Regions from separate parts of the Rhizobium sp. IBUN genome, predicted to be linked through region 1. Evidence: riboswitches for the same ligand, from Rfam matches in the RefSeq annotation. Region 1 holds a riboswitch; each other region holds the start of a gene.
What was found. A riboswitch is a leader RNA that binds a small molecule or an ion and turns the genes downstream of it on or off. The one in region 1 is predicted to bind cobalamin.
Positions count from the first base shown of each region.

Region 2: another riboswitch for cobalamin. It lies ahead of RHIBUN_RS0132265 (CbtB domain-containing protein); the one in region 1 lies ahead of cobU (bifunctional adenosylcobinamide kinase/adenosylcobinamide-phosphate guanylyltransferase).
Region 3: another riboswitch for cobalamin. It lies ahead of bluB (5,6-dimethylbenzimidazole synthase); the one in region 1 lies ahead of cobU (bifunctional adenosylcobinamide kinase/adenosylcobinamide-phosphate guanylyltransferase).

Region 1 covers NZ_AZNV01000020.1:57,348-59,605, reverse strand. The annotation lists gene RHIBUN_RS0118650 (chloride channel protein) at 1-765, opposite strand, end outside; cobalamin riboswitch at 1,013-1,410, shown strand; gene cobU (bifunctional adenosylcobinamide kinase/adenosylcobinamide-phosphate guanylyltransferase) at 1,539-2,063, shown strand; gene cobW (cobalamin biosynthesis protein CobW) at 2,069-2,258, shown strand, end outside.
Region 2 covers NZ_AZNV01000079.1:3,405-5,662, forward strand. The annotation lists gene RHIBUN_RS0132245 (EAL domain-containing protein) at 1-128, opposite strand, end outside; gene RHIBUN_RS0132260 (histidine phosphatase family protein) at 513-1,076, opposite strand; cobalamin riboswitch at 1,128-1,274, shown strand; gene RHIBUN_RS0132265 (CbtB domain-containing protein) at 1,300-1,509, shown strand; gene RHIBUN_RS0132270 (CbtA family protein) at 1,523-2,258, shown strand, end outside.
Region 3 covers NZ_AZNV01000035.1:4,424-6,681, forward strand. The annotation lists gene RHIBUN_RS0125000 (TolB family protein) at 1-562, shown strand, start outside; cobalamin riboswitch at 589-771, shown strand; gene bluB (5,6-dimethylbenzimidazole synthase) at 811-1,500, shown strand; gene RHIBUN_RS0125010 (DUF2865 domain-containing protein) at 1,507-2,258, opposite strand, start outside.

The DNA.
Region 1 (2,258 bases):
GCCGAGCAGGAGAGCCGGGACGTAATCAGCCGGCATGACCGTACCGAATTCGCCAACGTCGATCAGGAAATCGCTGCCACCGAGCAGCCGAGCCACCAGCGTCGAAACCAGCGCAGAAACCACAACCGGCGTTAGCGAGACGATGGTGTACGAGCCGATGATGAGCTCGAAGGCGTAGAATGCGCCGGTCAGCGGGGCATTGAAGGCAGCGGCAATCGCACCCGCTGCGCCGCACCCAACGAGAACGCGCAGGTCCGAGCGGCGAAGCTGCAGCTTCAGCCCGAGCTTCGAGGCCAGTCCGGCCGCCAGTTGCGTGTAGCCGGCTTCCAGGCCGACGGAGGCCCCGAAACCATTAGAAATAAGATTTTGGACTGCGACCAGAATGCTATCGGTGAGAGATAGCCGACCGCCATGCAGTGCGTTCGCCTCGATCGGGTCCACCATCGGCTTCTTGCGGGTCTTGGCAAGCACGAACAGCAACAGACCCAGGAGAATGCCGCCGCAGACCGGCGCCGTCAGCAACAGCAGCTTGTTGTCGATCTGCGACGAACTCAGTCTCTCGACGTCGCTGATTCCGAAGATCAGGCTGTGCATTTCGCGGGAAATGAGACCCATACCGGTCACCGCCAAACCCGATATGACACCGACGATCGCGCCGGCGATGACCATCCCCATCTCGCTGCGGCGCAGCAGGGCGCGCATCCGCCCGATATCGAGAAGGGTATGAAACGGACCGAAGCGGCGAATATCGATTTTGAGGAGCATGGCAGGAAAACTAGGCGGGCGCAGGCGCGTTCAAGTGCGAGGAAGGGAGGTGCAAATCAGTGGCGCGACCCGCTTGCGATGCAATTGCGGCAAAAGACCGGCGCGGACAATAATTATTTATGACGTAAGCCACTGATAAAAGACGATAAATCTTGTAGAGTAGGTCGACTTGACAGCGTTTCGCGGCGATGACGGCAATCTTAGGAGCGACGGCTTTTGATTGACTTCAGGAGTGGCCTTGCCTAACGATGACGCCATAACGGATGGTTCCGGACCGGTTGAATCGGTGCGGATGAAAAGGGAATGTGAAGCGGTGGACCCAATTCGGGCACCGTCATCATAGCCGACCCCGCGACTGTAGAGCGGTCAGGGTTTTCCGTCCGGCGTTGGTTTCGCGTGGCTGACAGCCTGCAAGGGTGCAGGCGGGCTGTGCGAAAGTGGCGACGGAAAAGTCACTGGCAGTGCATCATGATCAACCGGGGCAGGACGCCTCTTACGTCTACGAATCGTCCGCCTTTTCATGAAATGCAGCCGGGAAGGCGAGGAAGATCCGCTGGCACGATCTGGGGCGACCGGTTTCCGGTTTGCCCCGATCGCGGCCAAGACCCGCGAGCCAGGAGACCTGCCAACTGTGCCGGGCGAAAAGCCCATTCCTGGGTGATGCCCGCTGCCAGCACGGAGGTTGTCATGGCTGAAAGACAGATTTGCCGGCTGCGCTCCGCAGTCGTTCCGGTCTCTCGCGGAAGGCTTCCGAAGATCGGTCAGCGTTTTCCATGAGCCCGATATCATCAGGCGCGACTTTCATCCTGGGCGGCGCGCGCTCGGGCAAATCGCGTTTTGCCGAGCAACTGGTCGTCTCGAGCGGCCTGGAGCACCATTACGTGGCGACGGGTCGGGCTTGGGACGACGAGATGCGCGCCCGGATCGACAAGCACAAAGCCGATCGCGGCGATCTCTGGCATACCCATGAAGAGCCGCTGGATCTTGTCGGCTGCCTGCGGGCGATCGATGGCGAGAAGCGGGCAGTTTTGGTGGATTGCCTGACGCTTTGGATCACCAATCTGATGATGGAAGACCGCGACATAGGGGCGGAATTTGCCTCGCTTGTGGCGTATCTGCCGACGGCACAAGCCCGTCTCGTCATCGTTTCCAATGAGGTCGGTCTCGGTATCGTGCCGGAAAACCGCATGGCGCGGGAGTTTCGGGACCATGCCGGCCGTCTGCATCAAATGATCGCGGCCGAGGCCGTGGATGTGTATTTTATCGCGGCTGGACTGCCGTTGAAGATGAAGGGTTGAATTTCATGAACCAGCAGAAAATTCCGGCGACCGTGATCACGGGTTTCCTCGGCGCCGGCAAGACGACGATGATCCGCAATCTGCTCTCCAATGCCAACGGTAAGAAGATCGCGCTTATCATCAACGAATTCGGCGATCTCGGCGTCGACGGCGACGTGCTCAAGGGCTGCGGCGCAGAGAACTGCACCGAGAATG
Region 2 (2,258 bases), on a different contig from region 1:
TAGGCGCCGACGAAGGCGACCACACAGTTATCCAGTTCCAGGATTGCACCGACGAGCCATAGCGTTACCCCCAACGCCATGACCAACAAGCATTGCCTCCCGGCCCTGCTCTGGAAGAATACCGGCATGCTTTACTCCATCTCCACCCGGGCGCTGATGTATCATGGAAGTCTGAAGCGTTTGTTCAAATCAAAGGGCGATTTCTTGTTGTCAAATCGCTATCATAGCGTGTGAACTGGCTCGAAAGCCGCGGTGAAAAACGAGGCGAGCGCTTGGTCGCTCGCCTGTTGTTCTCAAAGTCTGGTTAGAAGGGTGACGCTGATGACGAGCAGGAGAAGCATCCCGGCGCCAGTCATACGTAGCAGACGCGTGCGTCGCATCCGCGCGCCGCTCCAATCATAGGGCATGCAAAGTCCTCCTTGGGGCAAGGATTGACAGCCCGACGGTGTCGGGTCGAGAAACTATTGCATCGATTGCTTGCGTAAGGCTGGACTAAATTATCGCCCTGAAAATTAGGTGGTTTGTCCTTCGAAGCGCAGGGACCAGCGGCTTCCGTTGCTGGTCATGTGAGCGACGGCGAGCGGTTCGATATCGGTAATCCAGAATGATGACAGGGGGGCATTCAGCGTGCCGATGATGGCTGCTCGGATGACCGTCGCATGGGTAATGGCGATGATGTTACCGCCGGACTGCAAGTGCTCGCGCATCCAGCCGTTTACACGCATGCACACGGCAGCGATCGCCTCGCCACCATGCGGGGCTTCCTCCGGTTGCGCCATCCAGGCGGCAAGGTTCTCGGGTTCCGCTTGCTGGATCTCGGCGATCGAACGGCCCGCCCAGCGGCCAAAATCGCAATCGGCGAGCGCCTCGGAAACTTCCGGCTGCAAGCCAAGCGCGCCGGCCGTCTGCCGCGCGCGCAGCGTCGGGCTGGCGAAGACGCTGCCGGCGTGCCGCAGGCGTGGGGTGATTGCCCGTGTGGCAATGATTGCCTTTTCATCCAGCGGTTCGTCCTGCGGGAAGCGCGCCTCGCGGTTGGCGGCCGTCGGGCCGTGGCAGATCCAGGTAAGGCGCGTCATCACGTTCGTTATCTCCGGATATCGGGGAGCGTGGCCCGCCGCTGCATGAAGTTTCGTTGACAGGTTCGAAGCGCCAGATATAACGGTGATGTTGTGGGTTTGGAAACCGGTGAAATTCCGGTGCGGTCGCGCCACTGTGATCAGGACGAGGATACCTCGGACTGGAAGTCAGACCCTGCCACGCAACGATTCTCGACTGAACGCGTCATTCCAGGAGGAATACATGTCTGACACTACTTTTGCGCCCGACGCCGCACCGGCTCCGATTCCGGTTGGCGAGCTTTTGCCTTGGGCCATCTTCGGCGGTCTGCTGATGCTCATCGCCATCTATTTCGTCGGTACTGAAGAGGGCGCGATGGCGCTTTTCAACGGTATGTACGTGCACGAGTTCGTGCATGACGGCCGGCATCTCCTCGGCTTCCCCTGCCACTAAGGGAGTTCCGGACATGGTTGGAAATCTTTTGCTTCGCGGCATGCTCGCGGGGATGATCGCTGGCGTCCTCGTTTTCGCCTTTGCGCATACGTTCGGCGAGCCGCTTGTCGACCAGGCGATCGCGTTCGAGGAGGCGGCCGCCCAGGCGGCGGGTGAAACTGCTGAGCCTGAAATCGTCAGCCGCGCCACGCAGGCGGGCCTTGGCCTCTTGACCGGTGTAATGGCCTACAGCATTGCTGTCGGCGGCCTGTTTGCCCTCGTATTCGCCTTTATCCAGGGGCGGTTCAGCAATCTGAGCGCCCGCGGGACCTCTGCCCTCATCGCCGTTGCGGCGTTTGTCGCTATCGTGATCGTACCCAACATAAAATATCCGGCCAATCCGCCGGCAGTCGGCAATCCCGACACCATTGGCGTCAGGACCGAACTGTTTTTCCTGATGATCGTCGTTTCGATCGCTGCGCTTGTAGCGGCAATTGCGCTTGCACGCCGCCTCACGCCGCGGTTCGGTGTGTGGAATGCGGCAATCGCGGCAGGTCTGGCCTATGTCGGTTTCATCGGCCTCGTGCAGTATCTGCTGCCGCCGATCAACGAGGTTCCGGAGAATTATTCGGCTATGGTTCTCTGGCGTTTCCGTACGACCACGATCGGGATGCACGCCATCCTATGGGGCGTTCTTGGCCTGGCCTTTGGTGCTCTGGCCGAGCGCAAGCTCGGTGCCGCACCCAGGCTCAGCGCTCGCGCGTCGGTCT
Region 3 (2,258 bases), on a different contig from region 1:
GACGATTTATGTGCTGCCGGCCGAAGGTGGTACGCCGCGGCTGGTGACGCAAAATCGGCCATCCTATTGGCACGGCTGGTCGCCCGACGGGAAGCAACTCGCCTATTGTGGCATCCGCAACGATTTGTTCGATATCTACACGATCTCCGTTGACGGCGGCGAAGAAAAGCGGCTGACCCACGGCGAGGGACGCAATGACGGGCCGGACTATTCCGCCGACGGTCAATGGATCTACTTCAATTCTAGCCGCACCGGCCTCATGCAAATCTGGCGAATCCATCCCGATGGGACCGGTCTCGAGCAGGTCACCAGTGACAACTATGGGAACTGGTTTGCCCATCCGTCGCCCAACAACGACAAGGTTCTGATCCTTTCTTACGATCCTGATGTGTTCGACCATCCACGCGATCTCGATGTTCGCCTGCGGCTGATGGACATGGATGGCGGAAACCTGACGACGCTCTTCGATCTCTTCGGCGGGCAGGGAACGATCAACGTGCCCAACTGGTCGCCGTCAGGTGATGAGTTCGCCTACGTGCGCTACTTTCCCGTCTCGGATTAAGGGATTGCGTCGGCCAGGGTTTATAGGCATAGACGCGTCCGTCGGGTGCCCGCCGCAGGCGGGAGAATCGGGAATTCGGTGAAAGACCGAAACGTGCCCAACGCTGTAAGGCTGACGGCTGCCGCAAAGAGCCACTGGTCCAGTACCGGGAAGGCGCGGCAGTCGGATGACGCCAAGTCAGAAGACCGGCCCGACATCATAGACTGACCCGCGTGGACGGCGGGCGGTTGTGTTGTTGGGGATTGACGATGCGACCAGACCATTCAGGCTCCCTGTCGGGAGCCGCAGCCTTTTCGACTGAGGAACGCGACGCCGTCTACAGGGCGATTTCGACGCGACGCGACGTGCGTTCCGAGTTTCTCCCGGATGCCATACCGGACGATGTCGTCAAAAGGCTTCTGACGGCCGCACATCACGCGCCGTCCGTTGGGTTCATGCAGCCCTGGAATTTCATCCTGGTGCGCGATGACAAGGTGAAGGAGGCCGCGTGGCAGGCCTTCGATCGCGCCAACCGCGAGGCGGGCGAGATGTTTGAAGGCGGGCGGCAACAGCTCTACCGGTCACTGAAGCTTGAGGGCATCCGCACCGCACCGCTCAGCATCTGCGTGACCTGCGATCCGCATCGCTGCGGCGATGTCGTTCTTGGCAGGACGCACAATCGGCGAATGGATTCCTACTCCACGGTCTGTGCCGTGCAGAATCTGTGGCTCGCCGCCCGAGCCGAAGGCGTGGGGGTCGGCTGGGTGAGCATCTTTCACGAGTCCGACATCAAGGACATCCTCGGTGTTCCTGATCGGGTCGAGATCGTTGCCTGGCTCTGCGTCGGCTATGTCGACCGGCTCTATGACCAGCCGGAACTCGCCGTCAAAGGATGGCGCCAGCGATTGCTGCTGGAGGAACTGGTGTTTACGGATCGCTGGGACAATCCAGCGGACTGAGGGCGGCTATTGCTGCCGCGGCTGAGGGCCCGGCTTTGCCGGATGCTTGAGGTCGATTGTGCCTTGGTCGCCGGCCAAGAACTGCGGACCGATCTGGCGCACCTTGTTGGTCGCCGGATCATATGGCCTGTCCGGCACCTGAGGCTGCGGTGCAGCCGGGGCGGCGACCTTGCTCGCTGGCTCGGGCTTCTTGGTTTCGATCGTAGTGATCGATCCTTGTTGCGGCGGTTCGCTGATCGATTGGCTTTTTCGCATCCGTTCATAGTAGGCGTTGAGGTCGCAGCTGCAGGATGATTTTTCGCCGGGTTTGCGGTTCTTGTAGGCGAAAGCGTTCGGCATCGCGCTGTAAGGAGCGCCCGTTGCCGCCGATATCATCTGTGAAGTCTCAGTGCTGGAGACGTCATGATAAAAGAGCTCGGTGTCGATGCCGGGACACATCTTCGAGCAGGTGTCGGCATCGCGGGCGAAGTCCTGCGAGGTTGCATTCGAGCTTAACGGAAAAAAGCCACCGTCGCAGGTGCGCACACAGACGGTATTGAGATGAGAGGGCGTCGACATGCCGGGGAGACCGTAGCGGCGTTGGCCGGGATCGCCACCCGGCGGTACGAAGGTGTCGTTTCGCAGCGCCTGATCTTCAATGCTTGGAGGCGGTGCATATCCATCGCCGCTGTCGGCGGGCCACTGTTCCTCGTTGCAGCCATTGTCATCGAGCGCCGCAAGAAGCTCGTTTCGCGTGCGGACATCCTCGCTTTGGCCAC